Regions from separate parts of the Cellvibrio sp. ARAG 10.3 genome, predicted to be linked through region 1. Evidence: predicted binding sites of a transcription regulator. Region 1 holds the regulator's gene; each other region holds the start of a gene.
What was found. The regulator PhoB, encoded in region 1, activates phosphate uptake and scavenging genes when phosphate is short. The targets are predictions, from matches to a motif close to TGTCATAAANNTGTAACA.
Positions count from the first base shown of each region.

Region 1 (10,691 bases):
TCATGGAAAATAGGACTGAGGTCAGGGCGATCTGACCAGTATCTGAGGCGATAACATCCGCTCCCATAGCGATGGAAACCAGGGCAAAACCAAATTCCCCTCCCACGGCCAGAATCCAGCCAGTGCGCCAGGCGGTGGCGGCATCAATACCGGCAATGCGGACGATTTGCACTACCACCAGGGTTTTTATCAGTAACAGCGCCACGGCGCCGAGCAATGCCCAGTGCCAGATCTTGGGTAAGGAGGACAGATCGAACAGCATACCGATACCCACGAAAAACAGACCCAGCAGCACATCGCGGAAGGGGCGGATAGTGGATTCCACCTGATGTCGAAACTCCGTCTCGCCCAGCATCATGCCGGCGAGGAATGCGCCAAAGGCCATGGACAGGCCGAGGCTATTCGTGGTCCAGGCGGCCAGCAGCGACACAAATAACACGGTCAGGGTAAAAATTTCCGCAGATCGGCGTTCCGCAACCAGATGAAACAGGGGTCGGAACAACCAACGTCCCACCAGGTACACAGAGCCGAAAGCGGCTGCCGCTTTCACAAACGCCCAGCCAAGGGCTCCGGTTAAATCGCCGAAACTGGCTGAGGCCATACCCAGCACGGGAATAATGACCACAAAGGGCACGGCGGTGACATCCTGAAATACCGACATGGCAGTGCCGAGGCGCCCATGACGGCTGTATTCATCGCCCTGTTCTGCCAACTGTTTGCTGATGATTGTGGTGGATGATTGGGCGAAGACCGCGCCGATGACAAAGGCACCGGCAGGCGGCAAGCCGAGCAGCCAAGCCACCATGCCGACGATGACCGTGGTCAGCACCACTTGGGCAGTACCCAAACCCAATACCAGGTGACGCAGGGCATAAATCTGCGGCAGCGAGAAATTCAGACCGATGGTGAATAGTAGAAACACAATCCCGAATTCAGCGAACGCCTGGATGGGTTGTGGATCGATAACCGGACCGATGGTGTGTCCGCCGAGTATGACACCCACTAATAAATAACCGAGGCTGGAAGGTATGCGCAGCCGCTGGAAAATCAGTACGACGGTAACGGCCATGCCGAGTAACAACAGCAAGTGAGCGAAAGACTGGTCCACTATCAGGGCTTCCGTAATAGAAAGGGCGGTTGGCGTAAAAGCCGGAGTATATAGCAAGCCCGGATGACTAATCTTGTGGAAGATCAAGCCTCTCGGCCCACGGCTTATACGTATTCGTGCTCGCGAATCACTTCCAGAAACTCATCGCCGAAGCGTTCCAGTTTGCTGTCGCCGACGCCGGAAATATTAAGCATCTCGCTGGGTGTGAGCGGACGCTGTTCGAGCATTTCCCGCAGGGTGGCGTCGTGAAAGATAACGTAAGGCGGCACGCCATGTTCCTCTGCAAGCCGTTTGCGGCAGGCGCGCAATGCGAACCATAAACTTTCATCTTCCGGTGCCACGGCGACAGGCGCGCGGCGTGTTGCACTGGTAGCCGCAGTTTTGATGTCGCGGCGCAACTGGATGGCTTGCTCACCGCGCAATACCGGACGGCAGGCGTCATTCAACAATAAACTGCCAAAGCCACTGGCATCCACATCGAGAAAGCCGCGCGCCACGAGTTGGCGAAAGACAGAGCGCCATTCATCGGCACTCAGGTGTTTACCGATGCCGTAGGTGGATAATTTATGGTGATCAAAACTGAGAATTTTTTCGTTGTTGCTGCCGCGCAACACATCGATCACATGATTGGCTCCGAAGCGTTGGCCGGTGCGGTAAACGCAGGATAAGGCCATGCGCACGGCCTCGGTCGCATCCCAGGTTTGTGCCGGTGTTAAACAGGAGTCGCAGTTGCCACAGGGTTCATCGAGGTTGTCCCCGAAATAACGCAACAAGGTTTGCCGCCGGCAGCTGGTGATCTCGCATAAACCGAGCATGGCTTGCAGGCGTTGTTGTTCCTGTCGCTTGAATAATTCGCTGCCTTCGGAACCGGCCATCATCTGGCGCAGTTTCACCACGTCCTCGAGCCCATACAACAGCAGCGCGGTGGCCGGTTCGCCGTCGCGTCCAGCCCGCCCGGTTTCCTGATAATAAGCTTCAATGCTTTTGGGCAAATCCAGGTGCGCAACAAAACGCACATCCGGTTTATCAATGCCCATGCCGAACGCAATGGTCGCCACCATAATGATGCTGTCTTCGCGCAAAAATCGCCGTTGGTTTTCGGCCCGCAGGCTTGCACTTAAACCGGCGTGGTAGGGCAAGGCATTAAAACCTTCACCACATAACCAGGCAGCGGTTTGTTCCACTTTGTTGCGCGACAGGCAATACACAATGCCCGCGCTGTCTTTTTGTTCGTCGCGTAGAAAACGCAACAATTGTTGGCGGGGATTATTTTTTTGCTGGATGCGATATTGAATATTCGGCCGATCAAACCCGCTGATAAATTGCTGCGCGCTTTGCAAACCCAGGCGCTCAATAATTTCCTGGCGCGTGCGCACATCAGCGGTGGCAGTGAGCGCAATGCGCGGCACCTCGGGGAAGCGTTGTTGCAGGATATCCAGCTTTAAATAATCGGCGCGGAAGTCGTGGCCCCATTGCGCTACGCAGTGCGCCTCGTCGATGGCAAACAGGGAAATGCGGGCGTTGTCCAGCAGGTCGAGCATGCGGTCCTGCAACAGCCGTTCAGGGGCGACATAGAGCAAATCCAGTTCGCCGTTTTGCAGGGCCCGCTCAGTTTGCCAGGCGTCCTGCGGCGATAATGTGGAATTTAAAAAACCGGCACGCACGCCGAGTTCATGCAGTGCGCTGACCTGATCCTGCATCAGTGCAATCAGAGGCGAAACAACCACGCCGGTACCGGCGCGCGCCAGGGCAGGAATCTGGTAACACAGGGATTTCCCGCCGCCGGTGGGCATCAACACCAGGACGTCATCACCGGCGATCAAATGGTTGATCACCGCTTCCTGCGTACCACGAAAGCGGTTGTAACCGAAGGTATGTTCGAGAATAGCGTGGGGTGTGGTCATGCATCCTTACCTGACACTGGAGTAATAAACATCGGCATCATTCTTTGGAAATCTCATCCACCAGATTTTTATTGGTGTTTTCAAAGCGCGCGCGGTCCAACAGGTTTTCACTTTTGGCTACAACCGTAGAGACCATGGCATCGCCGGTAATATTCACGGCGGTGCGAATCATATCGAGCAAACGGTCGACACCGACGATCAAGGCAATACCTTCCAGCGGCAGGCCCACCTGGTTTAACACCATCGCCAGTGTCACCAGGCCAACGCCGGGAACACCGGCAGTGCCGATGGAGGCGAGGGTCGCGGTGAGAATCACCAACAGGTAACCGCCCAGGCCGATGTCGATATTGTAAGCCTGCGCAATAAAAACCGTGGCTACGCCCTGCATGATGGCCGTGCCGTCCATATTGATGGTAGCGCCGAGGGGAATACTGAAAGACGCTACTTTGTTGTCCACGCCCAGATCGTTTTCGACGGTGCGCAAGGTGATCGGCAAGGTGGCATTGCTGGATGCAGTACTGAAACCGAACACCATCACCGACCACATCTTGCGAAAGAAAATCAGCGGGTTTAAGCCGCTCAATAATTTCAGCAGCAAACCGTAAACGCCCAGGCCGTGTAAGAACAACACCAGCAGCACCGTAAAAAAATACAGCGCCAGGTCCGCCACGGCATGGATACCCAGAGAAGAAAATAATTTCACCAGCAGGCAGAACACCCCATAAGGCGCGATGTGCATCAACAGCAGCACCATCTTGATTACCACGGTGTTGAGGTCGTTGAAGAAGGCTTGCAGGTTTTGTGCGGCGGGGGATTCGCTGCGGGAGATGGCAATGCCGAACAACAGGGAAAATACAATTACCTGCAACATATTGCCATCAGCCATGGCCTGGATCGGATTTTCCGGAAAGATATTGATAAAGGTCTCTTTCAAACCCGGCGCTTCAATCGCGCTGAAACCGGTGGCCATGGTCAAGTCCACATCTTCACCGGGCTGAATCAGCGAGGCCACCAGAATCGCGAGGGCGATGGCCATAGCAGTCGTCAGCATATAAAGCGAGACGGTTTTGAGTGCCATGGCGCCCATGCGACTGTGGCCGCCGAGCGCGGCGCTGCCGCATACCAGCGACACAAACACCAGTGGGACAACCAATAATTTGAGCGACTTGATAAAGACCTGGCCCACCGCGTCCAGAAATCCGTTGATCAACACCCGATCAAGCCAGGCGCCCCAGGCGGTTACCGGTAGGCCGGTATCCGGATCTATAGCGATAATCAGGTTAAACAAAATGCCGACGATAATGCCGAGGATCATGCCCAGCAGGATTCGGTTGGTGAGTGTCATCCTAGCCTCGATCGTTGTTATCAGTGGTGGGGTTTCAGTCGGGTGTTGGTTGTTATTATGGGTTCAGCGCGTCTTTCAACGCTTTACCGGGCCGAAACAACACACTGCTGCTGGCGGCGATCTGAATGGTATCGCCGGTCTGTGGGTGGCGCCCCTGGCGCGCGGAGCGATGGCTTCTTACAAAGCTGCCGAATCCCACTAGCGACACCGATTCATCGCGGCTGAGTGCATTGGTGATGTGTTCAATCATGGCGGATACCGCCGCATCCGCCTTGTCGCGGCTCATATCAGTTTGATCGGCAACCCGATCGACGAGATCAGTTTTATGCATGGCAAGGGCCCTCAAGTATCGATAGTCCTGACGCGGTAGTGGCAGGCTGGACAAACGGGAGTGTACCCGCTCAGGTCGCCGGGGGGCAGTGAAAACGGCAGCTTTTTATTGGTCGGGACCGATTGCCGGCCAAACTCCCGGTGCCACCTGCTAGAATTCCGCGCTGGTTTGCCGACATGTGTGACAGGAGCGACTTTTGGGGTTATCGATAAATGGCCGGGTAACATGGCAGCCGCTGGCGCAGTGGCCCAAGGCGCAACGCCCGGAGGCGGCGCTGTGTGAGTGGTTGCTGGACAAAGGTTCACTTACGGCGCGTCTGGTGGCTCGCAGTCACGATCATTTTCATGTCGAGGTATTGCGTCAGCAGATTGCGCGGCCCGCCTTATCGGAATGGCGTTGTTTGAACATGGACCGTTCGGAGCTGGCGTTGATTCGCGAAGTGGTATTGTGCGGCCACCAGCAGCCCTGGGTATTCGCCCGCAGCGTGCTGCCCCTGACCAGCCTGACCGGTAGCCTGCGGCACTTGCGCAAACAGGACGCCCGTCCACTGGGGGCCTTTTTGTTCAGTCAGCCACACTTGCAGCGCAGTGCCATTGCTGTGAGCCGGCTGAAACGCCATCATGGCTATGTGCCGGAACCGCTCACCAGCGATAAGCCCTTGTGGGGGCGGCGTTCGGTGTTTTACCTGGAGGATAAACCGCTGCTGGTGAGCGAAGTCTTCCTGGACGCGTTTGTCGACACCCTGGCCTCGCCGCCACCCTTGATGTCTACCCATCGTCAATAACGGACAACAGAATCTGCTATGACTCAACCTAGCCAGCGCCCCGCCGCTAAACAACCCGCTTTATCTATTGGCCAACGCATCCGCCTGTACTGGCAATTGATGCGCATGCACAAGCCTATCGGTGCACTCTTGCTGTTGTGGCCTACCCTGTGGAGCCTGTGGCTGGCGGCCGATGGCGTGCCGCGCTGGGATGTGCTGGTGATCTTTGTGCTGGGGGTGTTTGTGATGCGCTCCGCCGGCTGCGTCATCAATGACTTCGCTGATCGCAAGGTGGATGGCCATGTCAAACGGACCCGTGAACGGCCACTGGTCAGCGGACAGGTATCGAGTGGCGAAGCTATCGCCTTGTTTATCGGATTGTGTTTGCTCGCCTTTGGCCTGGTGCTATTAACCAATCCCCTGACGATTCAATTATCCGTGGGTGGTGTGTTACTGGCATTTTGTTATCCGTTTATGAAGCGTTACACCCACCTGCCGCAAGTGGTGCTGGGCGCGGCTTTTGCCTGGGCCATTCCCATGGCCTTTGCCGCCCAGAGTGGGGCGCTCGGTGTGGAAGTCTGGCTGCTCTATACCGCTGTGGTGCTGTGGACCGTGGTCTACGATACCTTTTATGCCATGGTGGACCGCGACGATGACCTGCGCATCGGAGTGAAATCCACGGCCATCCTGTTTGGTGAGCAGGACCGCCTGATGACGGGCGTGTTACAGGCCCTGACGCTCTACGCTCTGGTAATGGTCGGCTCGCGCTTCGAGCTGGGTACTTTTTATTACATCAGCCTCGGTGTGGCCGCTGCGCTGTTTGCCTACCAACAATACCTGATCCGCTTTCGCCAGCGGGAGGCCTGTTTCAAGGCCTTCATGAACAACAATTGGGTGGGTCTGGCCGTCTTTATCGGCGTGGTGGCCGACAAACTCTGAGAATTTACCGGTGCTGCTGGTGCTGCGTTGAATCCTGTGCTGTCATAAAGTTGTAACACAGGGCTTATTTAATACGCTTGCAACAATTGCTCTCAGCCATCAGCGGGTAACAGGTAAGAATTATGAGTGGGCGTAAAATCTTGATCGTCGATGACGAGTCAGCCATTCGCGACATGCTCCGGGTCGCACTGGAAATGGCCGAGTATCAGTGTATCGAAGCCAGCAATGCACAGGACGCCCATGCGTTGATTGTGGATGAAAAGCCTGACCTGATCCTGCTGGACTGGATGATGCCCGGCACCAGCGGTATCGAACTGGCGCGCCGCCTCAAGCGCGACGACGTGACTGCTGATGTACCCATCATTATGCTCACCGCCAAAGGTGAGGAAGACAACAAGATCCAGGGCCTTGAAGTCGGGGCCGACGATTACATCACCAAACCCTTCTCCCCCCGCGAACTGGTCGCCCGCCTGAAGGCGGTATTGCGCCGCGCTGACCCGCAGGTTAATGGCCACCCTATTACCGTGCAGGGTTTGTGCCTCGACCCGGCCAGTCACCGGGTGACGATCAACAACCAGGCGGTTGATATGGGGCCGACGGAATATCGCCTGCTGGAATTTTTCCTCACCCACCAGGAAAGAGCCTATACTCGCAGCCAACTGCTGGACCATGTGTGGGGCGGCAACGTCTATGTGGAAGAGCGTACGGTGGATGTGCACATCCGCCGGTTGCGCAAAGCCCTCACTGTCGACAACCACGAAAACCTGGTCCAGACTGTGCGCGGTACCGGTTATCGTTTCTCCACCAAGGCCGACGCATAATTCAAACCGGTTAAAAACGCACAGGCGTTTTCAACAAGACCGGTGGGCAGAAATTTTTATATCCCGCGCGAAGAAAAGTCATATTTCCGCGCGATAGTGAGTGAAAATATTCTGCTGGAGATGGTTGTGAAAGAGGCTCACTATTTTGCTGCAAGGTTTTAGCGCCGAACTCAAGCGCCTGTCGATCTTCGTCGCGATCTGTCTGTTACTGGGCTGGCTGACCGGACACTTATTGCTGGTATTGGATATCGGTGTCCTGGCGTATCTTGCCTACATGCTCTGGCAAATGTCGCGGCTCAACCGCTGGCTGTTGCGCAAAAACGACGAAGAGCCACCCGAGGCCACGGGTATTTGGGGCGACGTTTTCGACAATATCTACCACCTGCAACGTCACCAGCGCCAGGAAAGGGAAAACCTGCAAGCGGTGATCAATCGCGTGCAGGAAATCACCTCTGCATTAAAAGACGGCGTGATCCTGCTGGACTGGCGCGGTCACCTGGATTTCTGGAATCCCGCAGCCCAACGCTTATTGGGTTTTCACACCAAAGACCAGGGTTTGTCGGTCATCAATTTTATTCGTCACCCGCGCTTTGTCAGTTACTTTGAAGAAGGCAATTACAGCGAGCCACTGGAATTACCCTCACCGCGTTTTTCCTCCAAGCAACTGCAATTTCAGATTACCCGCTTTGGTAAAAATGAACGCCTGATCCTGGTGCGCGACATTACCCAGATTCATAACCTGGAACAGATGCGCCAGGATTTTATTGCCAACGTCTCGCACGAGTTACGCACGCCGTTGACGGTGATCAGTGGCTACCTGGAAACCCTGGCGGACAACAATAACCTGGGCCCGACCTGGCAAAAACCCCTGCAACAAATGCAGCAACAAACACAGCGCATGGCATTGCTGATCAATGACCTGTTGGTGTTATCAAAACTGGAAACCACCGAGGTGGGCCACAACCAGAAACTGATTCCGCTGGAGCCGTTGCTGCATTCTATTCGCAATGAAGCTGTGGCATTGAGTGGCGATAAGGAACAGGAAATCACCCTGACCTGCGATGGCAATATTCAATTGCTGGGGAACGAAAAAGAACTGCACAGCGCTTTCTCCAACCTGGTGGTTAACGCCGTGAAATACACTCCGGCCAAAGGCAAGATCGCCATGCGCTTGTGGAAGGATAAACAGAATTGTTATTTCGCGGTCAGTGACAATGGGCCGGGTATTGAAAACAAACACATCCCCCGCTTGACCGAACGCTTCTACCGCGTCGACGCCAGCCGCAACAGCAGCACCGGTGGTACCGGTTTAGGCTTGGCCATTGTTAAACACGTGCTGTTGCGTCACGATGCCGAATTAAAAATTACCAGTGAAGTGGGTAAGGGCAGCGTCTTCACGTGCGTGTTTCCGCTTCATTGAGATTTTTGTCGGGTTACGCTTCGCTAACCCGACCTACATAAACCCCATACCCGTAGGTCAGATTAGCGAAGCGTAATCCGACGCGATCTTTCAGTCGCAAACCAATTTTCTTTTCGAAGAGGCATTGTAGGGTTAACCGAAGGCGTAATCCGGCATCAATCGTTTTTATTCGGAAAGAAAACGCTACGCAACCAATTCCACCAGCCATTGTTGGCCAGCATATACCGATCCAGTTCATCCTGATTGTGGTAATAATGTTCTGCATCGCGAAACATCAATTCACGTTTCAACATCCGGCGGTGCGGATTTATTTTTTTAACCACCCGCGCCGGGTTGCCCGCCGCGACCACATTCGCCGGAATATCTTTGGTTACCACCGAGCCCGCGCCAATCACACTGTTCTCACCGATTGTCACACCTTTCAATACCATCACACTTTCACCCAGCCAGACATTGTTCTCCAGCACCACCGGCCTGGTGCAGCGAAACGGGCGGATACGGTTGTACACATGGTGCCAGTCGCTATCGCTCACATACACATTGGCGGCCAGCATACAATTGTTGCCGACGCGCACGGATCGGGCCGCTGAAATTCTGACGCCGGGAGAAATCAAACAATAATCACCCATCACAATTTCACCCTGCCCTTGCTTGCCGGACCAGGTTGTCAACCGAATTTTATTGTCCGTGGCGGCAATAAGATGGGCATGATCACCGATGCGGATGTTGCGCCCGAATAATTCCAGGTGACGCGGGTGGGCAATCTCCAGATACTTTCCCGCAGCATCAAATTGCGGGCGAATAAAATGTTTAACGTACCAGCGATTGCACAGGGTGCTGATGCGTTTTATCCAGTAAGGTTTGGTATTGCGACGCACAGGATATTTCCATGGAGTTGACGAGTGTTGGTGTGATGACAGTCGGCAAAAAAATTTTCAACTGTTAGAATGCCGCGCAATGTCATTCAGGAACGCGATTATGCCCGTCACTTTGCCTCTGGATATCGATAGCGTCAAAGGTTTTCTTGCCGCCGAAGAAGGTGAGGCGCTTTATCATCATACCGCGCAAGCGGCACAACACGGTCCGTGTCTGGAAGTGGGCAGTTATTGCGGAAAATCCACGGTGTATCTCGGTGCTGCCTGTAAAGCGGCCGGTGCGGTCTTGTATGCGGTGGATCACCATCGCGGTTCGGAAGAACATCAGCGCGGCGAGGCATATCACGACCCCGAACTCTATGACGCGCGCGCCGCATTAATGGACAGTTTCCCCAGTTTTCGCCAAACACTGATCCGCGCCGACTTGCTCGATACGGTAATCCCGATTGTTGCGCCATCGCAACTGGCCGCCCGCCAGTGGGCCACACCTCTGGCCATGGTATTTATCGACGGCGGCCACAGTATGGACGCCGCATTAACGGACTACCGCAGTTGGGCCGGCCATATCATGCGCGGCGGCCTCCTGGCGATTCACGACGTCTTCCCCAACCCCGCCGACGGCGGGCGCCCGCCTTATGAAATCTGGAAACTGGCGCAAGCCTCTGGTTTATTTGAAGCATTACCGTTGGTGAAAAGTCTCGGCATACTGCGCCGAATTTAGGCGCTGTAACGATTATCCGAAGGACTGATGTTGCGGAATTTTTTTGCTTCTGCATTATTTTTATGAATTGTTGTGGGGGTGTCGGGTTACGCGGCTGTGCCGCTAACGCGACCTACGGGCGCCACGTCGACGGATAGTCAAGTAGGTCGGATTAGCGCAGCGTAATCCGACAACTCCCCAAACACGCAAACCGATACCTGTTACTGGTTTCTTCATCGATCACTCCTGCATAATTCCCTCACGCCGGGGTCCTCGCTTTACCCTGGCGTAAAAATAAGTGAGAGAAATAACAATAACCTACAGGTAATCCTATGAAACCTTTACATCAATCTATGGTGCGCGGTCTGCTGCTCGCAGGCTTGGCACTCGGTATCAATAATATTTCCCTGGCACAGAATCTCGGCAGCAACTTGGCCCTTACTGGTCCGGGCGCCGGTGCGGACGGTTCCGGTTTCAGTAATACG
Region 1 is NZ_JBPYCU010000001.1:585,110-595,800, forward strand. Features, by position in the region: gene ACSV5M_RS02485 (cation:proton antiporter domain-containing protein) at 1-1,108, opposite strand, end outside; gene recQ (DNA helicase RecQ) at 1,213-3,012, opposite strand; gene ACSV5M_RS02495 (dicarboxylate/amino acid:cation symporter) at 3,050-4,357, opposite strand; gene ACSV5M_RS02500 (HU family DNA-binding protein) at 4,413-4,688, opposite strand; gene ACSV5M_RS02505 (chorismate--pyruvate lyase family protein) at 4,885-5,472, shown strand; gene ubiA (4-hydroxybenzoate octaprenyltransferase) at 5,491-6,390, shown strand; gene phoB (phosphate regulon transcriptional regulator PhoB) at 6,513-7,211, shown strand; gene phoR (phosphate regulon sensor histidine kinase PhoR) at 7,357-8,631, shown strand; gene ACSV5M_RS02525 (acyltransferase) at 8,787-9,509, opposite strand; gene ACSV5M_RS02530 (class I SAM-dependent methyltransferase) at 9,610-10,227, shown strand; gene ACSV5M_RS02535 (carbohydrate-binding protein) at 10,539-10,691, shown strand, end outside.

Region 2 (10,691 bases), on a different contig from region 1:
TCATCAATATGGGTTAAGGCCATGAGCTTCCCTCAGCGTTAAAAATTGTATACAAGATTTACATAGGTCATGGTGTCAGTTTTTTCCTTACCCGGTGCGACATCCGAGTCGTTCGCAACGTTAAAACCGACCTTCATTTGCATCGCATCATTGATACGCGTACTCAAGGAAGACTCCGCCACAGTGCGGGTATTGTCTTCCCCGGATTCAACGCTCAGGGTTTGCTTGAATTCCGCCGAGGGACTGATTTGCCAGGCGAAGCTGGCGGCACCACGCAAAATCATACCGGTTTCTGTCTGGATGCTCTCGTCTTCCAACACGCGCTCGCCGCGAAAATAACCTGGACCAATCTCCGCGTCCAACTGCATGGTTTCGCCATTATATAAACGAGTTCCATAACCGATGGCGACGGTGCTGTATTGCTCATAGGAACCAAATTTGTCTTCAGCGTGCGAACCGAATACGAAGAAATTGGAATGTTCGTTTTCTAACTGATAGGCGCTTTTGATGGACCCGAAATATTTCTCGGCCGTTTTTTCAGTTGTCTTGGTGCCATCATCCTGGGTCACCTGATCTTCTTTAAACAACGCACTGAAAATATAGTGATTATGCCAACGCGTGAGACGCTGCTTAGCATCAATTTTGCCTTGTACGCTGGTGGTCTCTGTATTACCTGATGTCGCAATCACGCCCAATTCTGTCGAAACCGTCCAAGGCTTATTTTCACTATCTTGGGCCATAACGAACGGAGCGAAGAGTGAAGCCATACCGGCCAGGATAACAGGTGTTCTGATCATAACTTTTCCTTACATTGCTGCAGCACGGCTGCGTTACCTACCTCACCTGAATACATCCCACCTCGCGAGGCCTGCATCAAGCGAACCACAAGCGCCGCATTGTACACCATCAAAATGATGTGATTTGCGATCTCGCCGGAGGAAATCACCAGCCCCCATGATAGAATCTGCCCTCTTTTTTATATCCACGCTACTACGTATGTCTGTGACTTCCACCCATTTACCTGACCGCCGCTTTTGTGCAGCTCCCATGATGGAATGGTCCGATACCCATTGCCGCTATTTTTGGCGCCTGCTGAGCAAAAAAGCGATGTTGTACACCGAGATGGTTACCACCGGTGCGCTTCTTAATGGAGACCGGGAACGCTTCCTGGCTTACCACTCACAAGAACATCCCCTGGCCTTGCAGCTCGGCGGCAGCGACTCGCGCGCGCTCGCAGAATGTGCGCGCATGGCTGAAGATTGGGGTTACGATGAAGTTAACCTGAACTGCGGATGCCCGAGTGACCGGGTGCAGAATAATATGATTGGTGCTTGCCTGATGGCGGAGCCGGAGCTGGTAGCCGATTGCGTGGCAGCGATGCAAAAAGCGGTAAAGATTCCAGTGACCGTTAAGCATCGTATCGGTATTGACGACATGGATGACTACGCAGACTTGCAGCGATTCGTCAGTAAGTTGGCCGATGCTGGCTGCAAGACATTTATTGTCCATGCACGCAAAGCCTGGCTGAAGGGTCTCAGCCCCAAGGAAAATCGGGAAATCCCCCCCCTGCAATATGACAAGGTTCTGAACCTGAAACATGAATTCCCTGCGCTGGAAATTATCATCAACGGCGGTATTACGACGCTGGAGCAGTGCGAAACCTTGTTGACCGGTGTTGATGGCGTGATGCTCGGACGAGAAATCTACAGCAATCCCTACCTGCTGGCGGACGTGGATCAACGTATCTACGGGGCTTCTTGGGCTACACCCTCTCGCGAAATGGTTATGGAAGGCTTTATTGCTTACTGCGAGGAACAAATGGCTAAAGGGATTCGTCTGAATTACATGACCAGACATATCCTGGGGCTTTTTCAAGGTATGCCGGGTGCCCGACGATTTCGCCGGACCATCAGCGAACAAGCCCATAAACCCAAGGCCGGCATCAATGTCTTATATCAAGCCTTAGCCGCTATAGATGGCAGTTGATTTCACGGGTGCGCACCCCAATGATGGGATTACCTGAGAATATACCAGCCGGCAACTTTCAGCCGCAGCCCATAAAGTATTACAATATCGGCTTATATTAAAACATACCAACAGCTTCGACCCTGACAGGACTACAACAGTGACTACCAAACTTGAACAACTGAAAAAGATGACCGATGTAGTTGCCGATACCGGCGATATAGAGGCCATTCGTTTATATAAGCCTGTAGATGCAACCACAAACCCTTCATTGCTTTATAAAGCGGCCCAAATGCCACAGTACCAGGACTTACTGCAAAGCTCCCTGGCTGCGGCGAAAGGTGTCAGTGGTAGCGCAGAGCAAATCAGTGCAGCCAGTGATCATCTAGCCGTAGCCATCGGTAGCGAAATCCTGAAACTGGTTCCCGGTCGTATATCCACCGAAGTCGATGCGCGCTTATCCTTCGATACCAAAGCCAGTATCGACAAAGCGCGTCATCTGATCGACTTGTATCAGCAAGGTGGGATTGATAAATCACGCGTATTGATCAAACTGGCATCAACCTGGGAAGGTATTCGCGCCGCCGAAATCCTTGAAAAAGAAGGCATCAACTGTAACCTCACATTGCTCTTTGGCTTCAATCAGGCTTCTGCTTGTGCCGATGCAGGTGTGTTTCTGATTTCACCGTTTGTCGGACGAATTCTTGATTGGTACAAAACCAACACTGATAAAAAAGAGTACACCCCGGAAGAAGACCCAGGTGTAATTTCGGTCCGCCGTATTTATAACTACTACAAGCAACATGGTTATAAAACGGTAGTCATGGGTGCAAGTTTCCGTAATACCGGTGAAATCGAAGCGCTTGCCGGCTGTGACCGCTTAACCATAAGCCCACAACTGCTGCAGGAACTGGACAAAGATACCGGCGAATTAAAACGCGTCCTGTCACCGGAGAATGTAGGCGAGCCTATCGCCAAGGTACACGACACTGAAGCGAGCTTCCGTTTTGGCATGAACGATGATCCGATGGCTACAGATAAGTTGGCCGACGGCATTCGTAATTTCGTTAAAGACCAGATCAACCTGGAAAACCTGCTGAAATCTCGTGCTCAGTAAACTCGCAAGCTTCTTCGAAAGCCACCTGCAAACTGCAGGTGGCTCTTCCCCTTCACTCTCCTTCGCGCAAAAACAATTGGCGGTGGCTGCACTGCTAATTGAAGTCGCCACTGCCGACCATGTGATGGACAGTGTCGAACTTGATGCATTGATCCGCTTGCTGGAACGCAAATTCTCCCTGCCCCACGAACAATTGGTTGAGTTGGCCGAGCTTGCCAAGGCTGAAGCAGCCGAAGCAACCTCGTTTTATCAATTTACGCAGCTCATCAACAACGAATGCTCCAACGCGGAGAAGTTTGAGTTAATCAAAGGCATGTGGGAAATTGCCTATGCGGACAATCAACTCGATAAATATGAAGAGTATGTAATTCGTAAAGTAGCCGATCTTATTCATATCAGCCATTCAGAATTTATTCGCGCGAAGAGTATCGTCCGAGCAGACATAGGTAAATAATCGCTGGCAGTCAGTTGCATTCCAACATTTTTACCAGATTGCGAAAGGTTGCGCTGTTTTCCTTGTTCAAACCCATCAAAATTTTATGGGCTTCCAATACTTTTTCCTTCACCTGAAGCTCATCATTTACATCAGCCGTCAATTCGCGTGCGGGACTGACCGGGGTCTTCAATTCGCTCACAATGGTAAAAATATCCTGGAAACCCATGGTTTGCAAAATACGGTTAATACTTGGATTTGTGGAAAGTATGACGGGAATAATATTATGCCGGTCCTGGCCTTGTAGAGAAATCTTGGCCATTAAACCGAGTGTGGTGCTATCAATGGCTTCAGCTTCTGACAGGTCAAATAACACGGCAGAAAAATTGTCGGCGCTGAACATGGAATCAATGAATTGATCAAACGAAATACACAAGGTTAAACGGACATCGCCTACCATCTTGATCACGTAGACGCCTTCATGATCGGCAACCAGAATCTGCCCGGGTCGCATGTTTATTTACCTCTGGTAATCGTCAATATAGCGATATCATCGGGAGTCTCCCCAATTTCTTTTATCGCTAATGCATCGCATACAGACTCAAGGCTTTGCCCCCGCTGCGCGATTAAAGTCAGTAGATGGGCTTCTTTATCCAGCAATTCTTTTTGCGGCAATATTTCCAACACCCCATCGGAGAAACAAATTAATGAGAACTCCTCTGGTAACTGTAGCGTATAAATTTGCCATGTCACGTTTTTGAAGATACCCACCGGCTTACCAAAGCCTTCCAGAAACTTCGCACCTTCAGCGGTCACCAGTATCGGCATTGGTAAATGCCCCGCCACCACATAACGCATCTCTCCTGTCAGGGTATCTATTACTCCGACAAAGAAAGTGAGGTGATGATTCAATCGCGTTTCATTCAATTCGCGATTGATGATTTGCAGCATGGCATCAGTGCCACGCTCAAAAGAATCCTCATCGCCAAAGAGCCCTTCTTCTCGCACCATGCGGCTGACAATATGCTTGAGCCATATCGTGACAAACGCCGACGAAGCCCCGTGGCCCGATACATCGGCAAGGTAGAACGCCAAATAGCGTTTTTTGATATGGGCATAATCTACGAAGTCGCCACTGAGATATAACGAGGGGGCAATATAGTGCCCGACGTCATAACCATCGTGCGTATGCAGCCGGGTAGGCATCAGCCGGCGCTGCACCTGACGCCCGGCCAATTGGTCACGCTCCAAAATACGCAAATGCTCCCGCAAACCGCGATTGGCCTGCTCAAGCTTGTCCCGGTAACGCTGGTTTTGCCGTATCAGGTCACTATGATCAAGCGCCTTACGCACGGAGTGCACCAGCATCTCCATGTCCATAATAGGCTTGATGAGATAATCGCGAGCCCCCAGACGCAACGCGGTCACCACGTCACTTATTACCCCGGCTCCGGAGATGACAATGACAGGTAAGTCGGGAAGCTGCTCATGAAGTTGCTGCAGGACTTGCAGACCGTCGAGGTCGGGCATACGCAGGTCAGTAATGACCAGGTCAGGAAGGCTTTCATCAATAGCGCGGATACCGGAGCTGCCATCGGCAACTTGTGTAACCTCAAAGCCGCTATCTTCAAGGTATGTTGCGATACTCTGACGAACAAGGGTATCGTCGTCGATGATGAGCAGTTTTCTACTTCTGTCTGTCATCCCTAGCCCTGTCAGACACCTGTGGAATCATGTTATAAACGCTGCAAGGCGCATAACACTACTCTCTTATCTGGCCTTAAGCAAGCTGTTCAAATCACCATTTTTGACGTACCTTAATCCTATCTTGAGCATTGGGAACCCAACTTGAGCACGGGGTCCCTGTGCTAGACTCTCATTACCCGCTGATACTTTTATTGTCTGTTCCTGCTGTCTATCACAGTCGCCCGCCCGCATGGCGACTTTTTATCATGAAGATAACGAGGAAATGCACCATGAGCTTGTCCGATAAAGCCTATAGCGAGAAAAGAGATTTCATCCGGATGAAAATCAGCGCTCCGCTGACGGCAACGCTTTCGGCAGATCAACGGGTGTTTGAGGGGAATTGCCTGGATCTCAGCGGCGGCGGCATGCGGGTCGAAACGGGTGAAAGTCTTCCTGTCGGTACAACACTGGATGTGGAAGTCTCATCAGATCATGGACACAACCCCACTCTTAAAGCCAAGGCCCGTATAGTACGTTCCATACCCAATGAGAGCGGAACCCATGAGTTAGGCCTGGAAATTATAGAAGTCCTCAAATGAGGGCTTCTGTGTTTTAGGAGGACTCGATTTGCTCGAAAGATGCTTTTTGGAGAGACTCGATCTAATAGCCAAAATCTTCCGCATCACCAAAATCATCTTCCAGCCCGAAATCGTCTTCTACTTCTCCGTCGTTAATCAGAAACTGGCGTCTTTGCAGGTAGGCATCCCGGATAAATGTGTAGCGATCCCCTGTGATATGCCGCTCCAGATCAAGCAAATTGGCACGGGTGTTTAGCAGGGACACACCCGATACGGTATTGCGGGTCGGCACATGATCGATATAAGTGCGGGGATCAGAGTAGACATTCACTGGCATGGCAATACCATCGCGCAATGTGCTCGGACCAAACAACGGCAATACAATATATGGCCCCTGCTTGACCCCCCAAACGGCGAGCGTCTGCCCAAAATCTTCACCTTCATTAGCTTCCATTCCCATATGCTGGGCCACGTCGAACAATCCGGCCAAACCCACGGTGCTGTTTACCAGGAAACGACCGGTATCGTTAGCTGCTTGCTTGCCTTTACCTTGTAACACGTCGTTCAGGACGTTAGGGACCTCCATAACGTTATCAATCACATTATCCACGCCTTTCCGAACAAAGCCCGGGGTAATAAATACATAACCCTTTGCCAATGGCCTGAAAAGATACCGATCAGTCACATCATTAAAGGCGAACATGGCACGATTAAAACCTTGCCAGGGATCAGCCTCATCCTGGGCGTAGCCGGGTAGGCTTAAACTTACCGACGCCAACAAACCGGTAACCACGATAGATTTGCGGAGAAGATCGTTAATTTTTCTCACAGTTGGGGTCTCATCTGAAATTGAGTACTAGGGCTGGAAATCAACATCGAGGACAGAGAGTGTGAGGCTTGTCGATGGTTCCTTTTCCTACGGCAACTCTTACGTCAATGTTTAAATCCATTCTCAAATCAATGCCATTGAACCATCAATGCCATCAAGATGGTGCCCTGAGGCAGGCTGCCACTTTACCGAAAGCTCTTGATGACGACAACAGCGCCATACATTATGGCCAAAGTAACAAGCGATGTTTAAAGGGTTATTAAAAAAAATAAACGGCAGTGCCCTGAAGCACTACAGATTGTGAGAAATCTTAAAGGCACTCGTAACGCAATCTGATGGTCAGCGCATTCTCGACGGGCAGAAACAGCTCATCAGTAACCCGAAATCCTTGCACACACTCCTGACCGATAACTGACAAGAGTTGATAGCGCGCCTTCGCGAGGGACTCTGCATCCTTAACTGGCGGCGACATCTTTGCCGAGCCGCGAGGCCGGTCCGTGGTCGCTTGCACACTGGATGTTGATGACGATGATGCCTCATCGCGCTTGAACCAACCGCGCACCACACCATTCAATCCGGATTCTGTATCTTCACACTCATTGGACGCATTGACATTCATTGAGTCCGCCACATCCACAGCCAGCTCGCATTCCTCAGCATTAGCGATGTGTGCACAGCCGATACACAACAATACCAAAAATAACTGTTTCATCAGAATTCCCGATTATTTTTTACCTAGTAAAAAGGGTGCCAAGGCACCCTTTTTACGTTATGACGATGACTGCAACATCAAGACTAGAATTTCAGATCCAATCCGATACCGAGGTAATCGTCGTCGCGCAGGTTAGCTATGAAAGAGTTACCGCCTCCATCAACAGCCGTTATGCCTTCATTTTCAATCGCGGTGTAGTAACCGTAGATAACCGCATTTTTGGATAACTTATAATCGATACCCACACTGACACTTTCGGCATCCAACGCAGTAGGTGCTAATTTAAAATCAGACTCGCCATACTGAGCCTTAAGTGCCCAAGCGTCATTCAAATTCCACAATGCTGATACCAGGAAACCATCGCTGTCGTCCACACCATCAATGTCGGTGCTCTCGAACATTGCACCCAACTGCACCGGACCAAGATTAACGCGGCCGATTGCGCGGACAATATCAATACCTTCGGCCTGCACGTCCTGATCCATAGCTACCCCGAGGTATACATTGGATGTGTTGTAACCCAGCGACGCAGAGATACCATCATCAACATCATCATTTTCTTTAGTGATATACGCCACAGTCGCGGTGAACGGACCGAAGGAACCGGGGGTAACGTACTGAACAATATTGCTGGCTCGCGTTTCACCATTGAAAATGTTTGCAAGATCGCCTTCAAGATCGTTAAACAGGTCTACTTTTTCCTGGGCGGCTTTTAAGGGTGTATCGAAGTGTCCGCCCATAATGGTACCGGCCTTGCCTTGCAAACCGATGAAGATATTGCGCTGACCGAACGTTTGGCCGTTGCCACCAATACCGTCATCCATTTCGGTCTGGTATTCAAATTGATAAATCACTTTAAGGCCGTCAGAAATTACTTCATCGCCTTTAATACCAATGCGTGAGGCATTGCTGACCAATTCGATCTTTGAATCACCACCCTCGTCTGCGTTTTGCAGCGATACATTCGCCTTGCCGTAGACAGTTACATCAGCCATAGCACTCAACGGAAGAAATACTGCAATAGCAGCAGGTAATAATGCTTTTTTCATGGAATGTCCCCTGACATTATTTTTGGAATGTTCTGATCCTTGGAGTTGGACCGAGAAGCGCAATCTGATTGCAACGTATAGCAAGCAATACCGATGGCGCCGTGAGCTTCTTAAGCACTCAACCACTAGGTTACAATTTGGTTAACTCCGCATTAAAAATTTATTGCGAAATAATGACATACAAAATGCCACCGCCTTTTTACACATCGTTGATTCTTTTTTCAATGCCTAAGAACCTACAATGAAATCTACTTACCAAAATTATCTGCGATCAGCATGACAACTTACCGGCAAGTTTCTGGTGGGAAATAGATAATAATGATTATTGCGCCAAAATTTCTTGTTGAGTCGCAAAAAGCGGCATAAGAAAACATCTGCTGCCATGCTCGATAGAAAAGCCCGTCGTATGCTGGTACATAAAAGTAGAAATACGTACAGGCCACATCCCGAAAATAACTATCGGCAGCCTATGTCTTGCCGTGGAAGGGCGTAAATAAGTCCATCATTTTCAAGAGTTTTTTCAGTTAAATGCTGGATTTTTAAATGCCGCCACCGTAAAGTGAAGCGGCTTTATAAGGATACATTCATCTCCGTTCACAGTGATTAGTTGCTTGATGTGCCGCCTGTGCGGTGAGGCAGAGGTCGCGCAGGCGTACCCAGAGATACCGGGACTCAGTTAGCAAATAAGAATTGAAGAGCAAGTTTGCAGAACAAGTGGATAGGATTAATGGGCAAGTCGCTTAATGTATTATTCATCGAAGACTCCGAAGCGGATGCGGAGTTAACCACCGCTGAACTCGCTCGTGGCGGGTTTATTCCTTATACCGAACGCGTTGAAACACGCCATTCCATGCTGGACGCCCTGACCAAAGCGGAGTGGGACGTCATTTTGTGCGACTACAGTATGCCTCGCTTCAGTGCCGAGGCCGCCTTGCAGACGCTCAAGGAAAGCGGCCAGGATATCCCCTTCATTATTACCTCCGGCGCTGTCGACGCAGAAGATACCGTCAGCCTGCTCAAACAAGGCGCCCATGACTTTATGAATAAAGAAGCTCTCGCCCGACTGGTGCCAGCCATCGAGCGGGAGATTCGGGAAGCGGAGGTACGTCGCCAGCGACGCCTCGCCGAAGAACGGGTGCGCATATTATCCAGCGCAGTTCAGCAAAGCCCGGTCTCTGTGTTAATTACCAATCCTGAAGGCAAGATCGAATACGTTAATCCCAAATATGAACAAATTACCGGCTACGCCTCCAATGAAGCGATTGGCCGTGATCTTGGTTTCACCTTATTGAACCAGACCAGCGCCGATGCCATGGCAGCCATGCGTCACAGCATCAGCAATGCCCAGGAGTGGCGTGGTGAGTTTTGCAGTATCCGGCGCGATGGCCAGGTGTTTTGGGAATTTGTCAGCCTATCGCCCCTGCGCAATGACACCGGCGATCTGACACACTTTGTCATCATTAAAGAAGACATTACGGTACGGCGCAGTTACGAAGAACGGCTGCTGCGTCAGGCCCACTATGACGACCTGACCGGCCTGGCCAATCGGGTATTGATGCTGGAGCACCTGAATGTGGCCCTGGAGAGTTCAGCGCGCAATCACCGCCAGACGGCGATGATGTGCATCGATCTCGACCGGTTCAAGAATGTTAACGACAGCCTCGGCCACAGCTGCGGCGATGACGTGCTGAAAGAGTCTGCTGGCCGCCTCAGCGGCTGTATCCGCAACGGTGACATCCTTGCCCGTATGGGGGGCGATGAGTTCATTATTATCCTACCCGACATCAGCACACCCAAAGAAGCCGAAAAGGTCGCGGAAAAAATTATCGCTGCATTTGCGCAGCCGTTTTTTATCGGGGGCAAGGAATATTTCGTCACCGCCAGTATTGGTGTTGCTCTCTCCCCCAAAGATGGGCGTAGCGCTAACCTGATCCAGCGTAACGCTGACCTGGCCATGTACAAGGCAAAGGAATTGGGGCGCAATCGGTACCATTTCTTTACTGAAGACATCAATACCCAGTTGATGCAACGGCTTGAACTTGAAGTGCGGCTGCGCCAGGCTATCGCGCTGGAAGAGCTGGAATTGCACTACCAGCCCATCTATGACATCAACACCAATATGATGGTTGGCTTTGAGGCCCTGGTGCGCTGGCGCCAGCCTGATGGCAGCTTGCTGATGCCGGTGAACTTTATCCCCATGGCGGAGGACATCGGTATTATCCAGGAGATTGATAAGTGGGTAATGGCCACTGCCTGTGTCGACGCGGCCAAACTGGCGCATGAGTCAAAGCGTCCGCTGCGTTTGTCTCTGAACGTGTCGCC
Region 2 is NZ_JBPYCU010000004.1:247,968-258,658, forward strand. Features, by position in the region: gene moaC (cyclic pyranopterin monophosphate synthase MoaC) at 1-23, opposite strand, end outside; gene ACSV5M_RS07470 (DUF481 domain-containing protein) at 39-797, opposite strand; gene dusA (tRNA dihydrouridine(20/20a) synthase DusA) at 997-1,986, shown strand; gene tal (transaldolase) at 2,126-3,082, shown strand; gene ACSV5M_RS07485 (TerB family tellurite resistance protein) at 3,072-3,536, shown strand; gene ACSV5M_RS07490 (STAS domain-containing protein) at 3,547-4,029, opposite strand; gene ACSV5M_RS07495 (SpoIIE family protein phosphatase) at 4,032-5,219, opposite strand; gene ACSV5M_RS07500 (PilZ domain-containing protein) at 5,492-5,800, shown strand; gene ACSV5M_RS07505 (MlaA family lipoprotein) at 5,862-6,608, opposite strand; gene ACSV5M_RS07510 (hypothetical protein) at 6,919-7,320, opposite strand; gene ACSV5M_RS07515 (porin) at 7,404-8,369, opposite strand; gene ACSV5M_RS07520 (EAL domain-containing response regulator) at 9,097-10,691, shown strand, end outside.
Region 2: ACSV5M_RS07515 (porin) is a predicted target of PhoB. The motif match lies at 8,531-8,548, and genes of this name have one in related genera.

Region 3 (10,691 bases), on a different contig from region 1:
TTACGTAAAGCCGGGTTTGTTACCCGCGACTCGCGTGAAGTGGAGCGTAAGAAAGTGGGTCTGCGCAAAGCGCGTAAGAGACCACAATACTCCAAGCGTTAATTTTTGCTGGCTGGTCTTTCCGGCGAGCGACAGTTCTTCGCAAACGCCCAGGCCGTCAGCGGCTTGGGCGTTTTTTTATGCCTTCTGTTTATAATCCGCTGCTTTCATGTGGTTATTCTTGTAAGCGGCGCTTAATTTCATTAAGATTGGCCATTTTTTGCGTATCTCAAAAATAATTCTAAATCATTGAATTTTAGTGATTTACAGGCCGTTGGAAGCTGTTAGGGGAGAATTCGTCATGACCAATGACGTAGTAAATAAAACGCGTCGCCGCGTTCTCACTGCCGCTACATCCGTTGTGGGTGCGGTAGGTGTGATAGGTGTAGCTGTTCCTTTCGTAGGCTCCTGGAATCCCAGTGCCAAGGCAAGGGCTGCCGGTGCTCCAGTTAAAGCCAATATCGGCAAGATTGAGCCCGGTCAGATGATCACGGTTGAATGGCGTGGTAAGCCAATTTATATCGTGCGTCGAACACCTGAAGCGCTTGCAGGACTGGAAAAGACTGATGATCTGGTGCGTGATCCAAACTCTGAGACACCGCAACAGCCGGAGTACGCTAAAAACCATCACCGCTCTATTAAAGAAGAATATTTAATTCTATTAGGTTTATGTACGCACCTGGGTTGTGCCCCTATGTACCGTCCGGACGTCGGCGCGCAGGATCTTGGCGGTGATGAATGGCAGGGTGGCTTCTTCTGTCCATGCCATGGTTCCAAATTTGATCTGGCGGGTCGTGTGTACCAAGGCGTCCCCGCGCCGATTAACCTGGAAATACCTCCGCACTCGTATGAGAGCGATAACGTGGTCGTCATCGGTGTGGATCAGGAGGCATAAGAATGAATTGGTTGACTGGATTGTGGCAGTGGGTTGATAAGCGCTTACCTGTGCAGCGTGCATGGGACACCCACATGGGCAAATACTATGCCCCTAAAAACTTTAATTTCTGGTATTTCTTTGGCGTATTGTCGCTGTTGGTATTGGTCAATCAGTTGGTGACCGGCATCTGGCTCACCATGAGTTATACCCCTACCGCTGAAGGTGCTTTTGCTTCTGTTGAATACATCATGCGCGATGTCGATTACGGCTGGCTACTGCGCTACATGCATTCCACCGGCGCGTCGGCTTTCTTCGTTGTGGTTTATCTGCACATGTTCCGCGGCTTGATGTACGGCTCCTATAAGGCGCCACGTGAGCTGGTATGGATCTTCGGTATGACCATCTATCTGGTGCTCATGGCTGAAGCTTTCATGGGTTACGTCTTGCCTTGGGGGCAAATGTCTTATTGGGGTGCCCAGGTAATCGTCTCCTTATTCGGCGCGATTCCTGTAGTGGGTAATGACCTGGTGGAGTGGATTCGCGGTGATTATCTGATTTCCGGTATTACGCTGAACCGTTTCTTCGCGCTTCACGTTGTCGCCATGCCGATCGTATTGCTTGCCTTGGTGGTGTTGCACTTGCTGGCACTTCACGAAGTGGGTTCCAACAACCCTGACGGGGTTGAAATCAAGAAAAACAAAGATGAGAACGGTATTCCGCGCGATGGTGTTCCCTTCCACCCGTTCTATACAGTTCACGACCTGGTTGGTATCACGGTTTTCCTGTTTGTTTTCTGTTTTGTTCTCTTCTTTATGCCAGAGATGGGCGGGTTCTTCCTGGAGTACGCCAACTTTGAAGAAGCTAACAATCTCAAGACGCCTCCACACATTGCACCGGTCTGGTATTTCACCCCCTTCTACGCCATCCTGCGCGCCGTGACCTTTGACATTGGCCCGCTGGATTCCAAGTTCCTCGGACTTGTGGCGATGGGTGCGGCGATTGCCATCCTGTTTGTGCTGCCCTGGTTGGATAAGAGCCCGGTCAAGTCCATTCGCTATAAAGGAACTTTTAGCCGCATTGCTCTCCTGGTCTTTGCTGCTTCTTTCGTGATCCTGGGTTACTTGGGTGTGAAGTCGCCGACGCCCGGTCGTACCTTCCTGGCGCAGGTTTGTACCATTCTCTACTTTGCCTATTTTATCGGTATGCCATTCTGGACCCGGCGCGAGAAAACCTTGCCCGAGCCGACCCGCGTGCAAAGCAAAGGCTTGCCGCTGTCTATGGTCTTGGGTGGTTTAGCGCTTTTTGTTGTGTTGGTGATTGTGCCGATCAAGGCGGTGGGAGCAGAGAGTGAATTCAAATGCGGCACCATCGAATGTGATGTGATGGAGCCGGATTTATCCAATAAAGAGTCCCTGCAACGTGGTGCGAAGTATTTCGTAAACTATTGCATGGGGTGCCATGCGGCCAAATTCTCCCGCTACGAACGAGTAGCGGATGATCTGGGTATCCCCCATGAGCTTATGGTGGATAACATGATTTTTACCGATCAACGCATCGGCGAATTAATGAATATCGCTATGCGTCCGGCTCAGGCTAAAACCTGGTTTGGTGTTGTGCCGCCAGACCTTTCTCTGGTTGCCCGTGCCCGCTCACCCGAATGGCTATACACCTACCTCCGTAACTTCTATAAAGACGATACCCGTCCCTGGGGCGTAAATAACCGCGTGTTCCCTAACGTGGGTATGCCGCATGTGATGATCGGTGCTCAAGGTTTACTTGAATGTGGCCCGGGCCCCAAATTAGCAGCCGGTGGTGGTGTGTTGCGTGATAATCTTGGCAATCCTGAAATGGATGAGCATTGCGGAGCGCTTACAGAAGGTTTGATAAAAGGTACTATGACGGGAGAGGAGTTTGATCGCGCCACCTACGATCTGGTGAATTTCCTGGAGTATCTGGGTGAGCCGGCTGCCATGCAGCGTGAACGTATGGGCGTGTTCGTACTCTTGTTCCTGGCCGTTCTGTTTGTCTTCACCTACTTACTGAATCGTGAGTACTGGAAAGGTATTCACTAAGGTTTGGTCAGGTAGCGCGTTGCTGCGGGCGGTACTCTTACCGCCCGTTTTCGTTTTAAGGTTGAGGTTATTGAGGTGCAATCCATGGGAGTGGTCAGTAAACGCTCAGTCATGACGTTGTTTTCCGATGCGCGGGATCATTACAGTCATCGCGTACGGATCGTATTGGCGGAAAAAGGCGTCACTGTAGAAGTGGTGGATGTTGATCCAAAACACAAGCCCGAGGAGTTGGCTGATCTAAATCCCTATAATACCTTGCCAACATTGGTTGATCGGGATGATTTATCGCTCTATGAATCCAAAGTGATCATGGAATACATTGATGAGCGTTTTCCCCATCCCCCGTTGCTACCGGTTTACCCCGTAGCGCGAGCAAAAAGTCGTCTGTGGATGTACCGTTTGGAGCGTGACTGGTCGCCTTTGGTTGATACCATTCTGGGCAGTAAAAACAAGGAACATATTGCCCGGGCGCGCAAAGAGCTAAAAGAAAGTTTTGTCGGTATTGCCCCAATTTTTTCCGAGAAACCGTTCTTTATGAGCGATGATTTTACGATCGTAGATTGCTGCCTTGGTCCTATTCTCTGGCGCCTGTCACTGATGGAAATTGAACTGCCCAAGACGCGACAAACTCAACCTCTCCTGAATTATATGGAACGGTTGTTTGAGCGCGACGCGTTTCAAGCCAGCCTGACAGAGCCGGAGCGAGAGATGTTCAAGGCTTGAGTGCCTAGCCTCTGAACCTGGCAGCCCGCACTAAACGATACGTAACAATGGAGTGAGTCATCCATGTCCATGACATCCAGTCGGCCTTACATGATCCGTGCGTTGTATGAATGGATAGTCGACAACAATTGCACGCCCTATATTCTGGTAGACGCCCATGTTCAAGGTGTCGAGGTGCCTCAGCAATACGTGAATAAAGATGGCCAGATTATTTTAAATATTGCGCCATCGGCACTGAAAGATCTGTTTATTGGACTGGAAGCTATTTCATTCAGCGCCCGGTTCGGCGGTGTGCCGTTTGACTTGTTTATTCCTTGTGGCGCTGTGTTAGGTATATACGCTCGGGAAAATGGTCAGGGGATGATGTTTGAAGCAGAATCCAATACCCGTCCCCCATCGCCACCCGAACCGACACCGGTGGGCGGTGGTGATCCCTCTCAAAAACGCCCCAGTTTGCGCGTTGTTAAATGAGCCGTGTTACCAAGGCCAACAATGATGTGGCCTTATTGTTACTAATCGTTAACTGCTGCTCATTGGCTTCAGTATTGTTGATCTAAATGAAATAGCACTTAGACCTAAGTGCTATTTATTAGAACTATTGTTGATTACCGCTTTTCTAATATCTCGATAACTTCTTTGTAGGCCTCAAATAACTGGCTGATACTAAAGACGTTCTAATAAAAATGAATTATCTGGAGTATTTTTATGGCGATGTTGCAGCATACCCTCGGTGTCTTTATTAATCCTGACCGTGAATGGCAAAGAATTCGCAATGAGCGTCACTCATTCATTCGCGTATTTCTGGTTCACACACCTTTGTTGGCATTGATTCCTGTCATCGCGGCCTATTTCGGTGTGACGCAGATCGGCTGGAGCGTGGGGAATGGCGGCGTGGTCAAACTCACTGCCCAAAGCGCTTTATGGTTATGTGTGGGTGCCTATGTGGCACAGTTGGCAGCGGTTTATATTTTGGGTGAATACATCAATTGGATGTCGCGCAGCTTCGGTGTTGCCGATGATGCCAGCCAGCGTCACTATGAAGGTACTGCCTTGGCCGTGTATTCATCGGCGCCCATGATGTTGGCGGGTATCATCTTGCTTTATCCCCAGTTGTGGGTTGTTGCCAGCGTGTTTATTGTGGCGGCCTGTTATTCGGTTTACCTGATCTATGAAGGTATTCCGATCCTGATGAACATCCCTAAAGAACGCGGCTTTATTTATGCCAGCTCGGTTATCACGGTGGGTCTGGTGTTGGCAGTAGTTGTGTTGGTGGCAACAGTTATTGTGTGGGGTTCGGGTTTCGGGCCGGTCTACACTAACTGATTCATGTTCCAGAGTGGTGATCTGAAACGGGTGGCTTAGGCCGCCCGTTTTTCATTGGGTATTCACAAAATTGACATGTGACGTTTTTATGAAACAAATTTGGCTTGGTCACATAACTGTAACAAAGCATCGTTAGAGTGCATCGCAGGGTCGAGATATCTCACCTGCTAACAGACGAGTTTTTAAGTCTTTTGTCCAAATAAATTCAGGAGCGCTCAATGAACGCCAAGAAATTTTTAACAGGACTGGCTTTGGTCGGTTCTATGGCTTGTGCAGCAGTGGTGCAAGCAGCGGTTGATCCGGATCTGCCCGAATACAAGGCAATTTCCGGCGTATCCGGTAATGTTAACAGTATCGGTTCCGATACCTTGAATAATCTGATGACGCTGTGGGCAGAAGAGTACGCCAAGTTTTATCCCAACGTGAACATCCAGATTCAGGGTGCCGGCTCCTCTACTGCGCCACCAGCCCTGACTGAAGGTACTTCTAACTTTGGCCCGATGAGCCGTGAGATGAAGTCTTCCGAGATTGAAGCGTTTGAAGCCAAGCATGGTTACAAGCCTACGGCTGTTCCGGTTGCGATCGACGTACTGGCGGTATATGTCAACAAAGACAACCCCATTAAAGGTTTGACGATTGCCCAAGCGGATGCCATTTTCTCCGCAACGCGCAAATGTGGTTACGACAAAAATATTACCCGTTGGGGTGAATTGGGTTTGACTGGTGCCTGGGCGAATCGTGATTTCACAATCTACAGTCGTAACGCTGTATCTGGCACTTATGGATACTTTAAAGATGTAGCTCTGTGTGGTGGCGATTACAAGGCAAGCATTAACGAGCAGCCTGGTTCAGCCTCTGTGGTACAAGGTGTATCAGAATCTATCAACGGTATTGGTTACTCAGGTATCGGCTACATCACCTCCGGCGTGCGCGCTGTTCCTATGGCTGCAAAAGACGGCGATGAGTTTTCTCCTCCGGACGCTGAGCACGCGCTGGATGGTTCTTACCCGCTGTCCCGGACGCTGTTTGTTTACATCAACAAACATCCCAATCGTAAACTTGATCCGCTACAAGCTGAGTTCCTGAAGATGGTACTTTCCAGGCAGGGTCAGGAAGTCGTGGTGCGGGATGGTTACATTCCTTTGCCGGCGGCCGTATCTGCCAAGGCAATGAAAGACCTGCAACTGTGATTCCCGATGGTTCATGGTTGAACGAAACCGCTGGCATATGCCGGCGGTTTTTGTTTGTGAGTGATAAGGCGATCACCACTGGTAATTAAATTGAAACATTTTTGTAGTATTACGCTTTTGTAACAAAAGTGTCATTTTCGGTTGTTAGGATTCTCACGCCATCAGACAGGCGCCCAGAAATTTTCTTGCCCGGGACTTTTTGATCATGTCAGAGCTACTCTCCACCGCAGAGCAGGCCCCCACCAGCCTGATGCCAGATGCACAACAACGGGCACGTTTGCGTAAAGTTCGCAATATTCGCGACGCTGTGTCGCGTTACGGTGTGGCCGCTGCCGGTATGGCAGTTGTCGGTGCATTAGGACTTATCTTCCTCTATCTGTTTTCTGAAGTTTTCCCCCTACTGCGCAGCAGTTCGGTGGATGTCACTAAAACCTACACCTCATCCGCGTCTACTCCCGCAGATCGAACTGCCCATTTGATTTTGGAGCGTTACGAAGAAATCGGAGCCAGCTTTAATCAGCAGGGCAGCGTCAATTTTTTCCGAGCCGATGACGGTGCTGTGATCCTGACCGAAACCATGCCGGTGCCGGAACAGGCAGAGCTCACGGCTATCGGAACCGGCACCGCAGCAGACGGTTTGGTTGTGTACGGTTTTTCCAATGGCCAGATTGGTGTTGCGAAGCCGGAATACGCACTGAGTTATCCGAATGATAAGCGCCTGGTGACCCCCGGCCTGGGATACCCGTTGGGGGAACAACCAATAGTCTTGGACGAGCAGGGTGCTGCGTTACGCCAGCTCGCGATTCAGCAAGGTTCAAACGCGGTGTACGTCGTCGCAGCGACCGAAGATAAAAGATTATTGCTGGGTGTCTTTTCCGCACGCACAAGCATCCTGGGTGTGACACGGGTGACGCAAAATATCTATCCGCTTCCCGCCTTGCCGGGGGGCGCATCAGCAACAGCGATTCAGGTAGGCAGGACCGGTCAGCATCTGGTTGTTGCTGATGACCGGGCCAACCTCTATCTATTTGATATTTCCAAACCTGGGAATGTCCAACTCGGCGAAACGGTACCGACTGAGCGGGGTCAGGTTACCGCAATGCAGTTTTTGATCGGTACCGGCTCTCTCGCTATAGGCACTGATACCGGTCATGTCAGCCAGTGGTTTTTGGTACGCGACGCGGACAACCTCTATCACCTAAAACCCGTAAGAGATTTTGAATCACTTCCCGGCAAGATCACGACGATTACCCCCGAACATAATCGTCGCGGCTTCTGGGTAGGTGATGACCGGGGAACGGTGGGCGCTTACTACGGAACATCATCCCGTACGTTACTGGTTGAGCCACTTGCCGATAGCGCCATCCAGCATCTGGCGATCTCTCCCATCAACGGCCGTCTGCTGGCCATGGATGACAAGCAACAGGTGTTGGTTGCGGATGTCTGGAACAAACACCCGGAGATCTCCTTCAGCTCCCTGTGGCAAAAAGTCTGGTACGAAGGTCGCTCGGAGCCCGAATACATTTGGCAGGCCTCTTCAGGCAGCGATGCGTCGGAAGCCAAGATGAGCCTGGTTCCTCTTTCGATAGGGACTATCAAGGCCGCCATATTTGCCATGCTATTTGCGATCCCGCTGGGCATTATGGGTGCGATCTACAGCGCCTATTTCATGACCCCGAAGTTGCGTGGCTACGTCAAACCCACCATTGAAATTATGGAAGCCCTGCCTACCGTTATTTTAGGTTTCCTTGCGGGTTTATGGCTCGCACCCTTTATTGAAAACCACCTCCCGGCCACCTTCAGCATTCTTATTCTGATGCCCCTCATGATGCTGATCGTGGCGTTTATCTGGAGCCGTTTACCGGCGGCCATTCGCACCTGGATTCCGGATGGATGGGAAGCGGTCATTCTGGTTATTCCGATACTGCTGACCGGTTGGGCCTGCGTGGCGGCCAGCCCTCATGTGGAAGTGTTGTTGTTTGACGGCAGCATGCGTCAATGGTTTACCGACAACGGCATTACCTACGATCAACGCAATGCGATGGTGGTGGGGATCGCAATGGGGTTTGCGGTTATTCCAACCATCTTTTCCATCGCGGAAGATGCATTATTTAACGTGCCGCGTCACTTGACCCAAGGTTCCCTGGCTCTGGGCGCCACTCGCTGGCAAACCATGGTGGGTGTTGTTCTGCCCACGGCCAGTCCCGGTATTTTTTCGGCGGTGATGATGGGCTTCGGCCGCGCCGTGGGTGAAACCATGATTGTATTAATGGCCACGGGTAATAGCCCTATCGTCAACTTCAATATCTTTGAGGGTATGCGGACCTTGTCGGCCAATATTGCGGTGGAGTTGCCTGAAACTGCCGTCGGCAGCAGCCACTTCCGGGTGTTGTTCCTTGCTGCCCTGGCCCTGCTTGCACTGACCTTCATTGTGAACACCCTTGCTGAAATTGTGCGTCAGCGTTTGCGTAAACGTTACAGCAGCCTGTGATGTCTGGAGAGATGACTATGAAAACCAAATCAAACAGCATCACCAGTTGGTACAAAAGCGGAGCACCCTGGATCTGGTTAAACGGCGGCGCCGTTGCGCTCTCCATGGTCATGGTGATCGGGTTGTTAGCCTTGATTGCGGTGCGCGGCTTCGGCCACTTCTGGCCCGCTGATATCCTCCATACCAGCATTGTGGACCGTGAAGGCAATCGCTATGCGGTGATGGGCGAGGCGGTGCGCAATGAAGTGATTCCGGCCGCGGTCGCACGGGATAACGGGTACACCGTGCCCGACAATGTGGAATTGGTAACGCGTCACCTGATCAAACAGGGCAACCGCGATGTTAGCTCGCGAGACTTTATGTGGTACCTCGAAACCGGCATGGACGAGTGGGAATATCCCGATGCGGCAATTGTGATCGAGCGTCGCGAGTGGGGAAATTATTACGGTTTTCCGGTGGAAATTCGTGAAGACGGTAAAACGGTCAGCCGTTATGGTGCAAATGATTTTTGGGAGGAGCTGGCTGCACGAGCTAAGCGCAGTGTGACCTTGTTTGCCGAATTGCGGCACATTGAGAAAGTCGACATTGGGCGTATCAACAATGGATTGGAGCGTTTGCGTTTACGGGAGCGGCGGTTGCAATTGGATGGCGTCAGTGGCGAAGCTCTGGCCAACGCGCAGGCGGAGATTGCTGAGCGGCGGGCCGAATTGGATGCACAATACCTGACGATCAAAGCCGAGCGTGATGAAGTGCTGGCGCGCACCAAACGCGATCAGTTGCTGACGACCACGGCAGACGGCAAAGAAGTCGTCATACCCTTTGAAAAAATTGTGCGAATCACCCGGCCAAATGACATGGGTGTGATCGCCAAAAGCGGTCAGTACCTGGAACGCTTTTGGGAGTTTTTGACTGACGAGCCGCGCGAGGCAAACACCGAAGGCGGTATTTTCCCTGCAATCTTTGGTACGGTAACCATGGTGATCGTCATGTCCATCATGGTGACGCCGTTTGGGGTACTGGCGGCGATTTACCTGCGCGAATATGCTCGCCAGGGCACAGTGCTGCGGCTGATCCGTATCTCGGTCTACAACCTCGCGGGTGTACCGTCCATTGTGTACGGTGTGTTCGGCCTTGGCTTTTTTGTGTACTTCCTCGGGGGCAACATTGATCAACTGTTCTATCCCGAATCCTTGCCCGCACCGACCTTCGGAACCCCGGGATTGTTTTGGGCTTCATTAACCCTGGCATTGCTCACCTTGCCGGTGGTCATTGTGTCAACCGAGGAAGGTCTGGCGCGTATCCCCAGTACCATTCGTCAGGGTAGCCTGGCATTGGGTGCTACCAAAGCGGAAACCCTATGGAAAGTTGTTGTACCCCTTGCAACGCCAGCGATGATGACCGGTTTGATCCTGGCTATCGCACGCGCAGCGGGAGAAGTCGCACCACTGATGTTGGTGGGTGTGGTGAAGTTGGCGCCGACCTTGCCGGTCGACGGCAATTACCCCTACTTGCATCTCGATCAAAAAATCATGCATTTGGGTTTTCATGTGTATGACGTTGGTTTTCAAAGCCCCAGTGTCGAAGCAGCGCGCCCGTTGGTTTACGCCACGTCCCTGGTCCTGGTGATGTTGATCGTCATCCTGAATATCGCAGCCATCAAAATCCGGAACAATCTGCGTGAAAAATATCGCAGCGCGTCCGATTGATAAGCGGAGCACAATCATGCTAGAAACGTCCGAATTGGAAATTACCTCGTCCACCGCTAACCAACCGGCTGAGCGGACTCGGCCTGATACCACCATTAATATGGCCAACACCCGACCTCACTCACAGGCAAACACGACTATGTCATTGACTGATGAAACCATCAAACTGGAAGTTAAAAACCTGAATTTGTACTACGATCAAAAGCGGGCATTGAATGATGTCAGCCTGGCCATTCCAGAAAAAAAGGTGACGGCTTTTATCGGTCCATC
Region 3 is NZ_JBPYCU010000007.1:111,673-122,363, forward strand. Features, by position in the region: gene rpsI (30S ribosomal protein S9) at 1-102, shown strand, start outside; gene petA (ubiquinol-cytochrome c reductase iron-sulfur subunit) at 341-934, shown strand; gene ACSV5M_RS10960 (ubiquinol-cytochrome c reductase) at 937-2,988, shown strand; gene ACSV5M_RS10965 (glutathione S-transferase N-terminal domain-containing protein) at 3,073-3,711, shown strand; gene ACSV5M_RS10970 (ClpXP protease specificity-enhancing factor) at 3,775-4,182, shown strand; gene ACSV5M_RS10975 (Yip1 family protein) at 4,417-5,034, shown strand; gene ACSV5M_RS10980 (PstS family phosphate ABC transporter substrate-binding protein) at 5,253-6,224, shown strand; gene ACSV5M_RS10985 (ABC transporter permease subunit) at 6,430-8,715, shown strand; gene pstA (phosphate ABC transporter permease PstA) at 8,733-10,421, shown strand; gene pstB (phosphate ABC transporter ATP-binding protein PstB) at 10,561-10,691, shown strand, end outside.
Region 3: ACSV5M_RS10980 (PstS family phosphate ABC transporter substrate-binding protein) is a predicted target of PhoB. The motif match lies at 5,111-5,128, and genes of this name have one in related genera.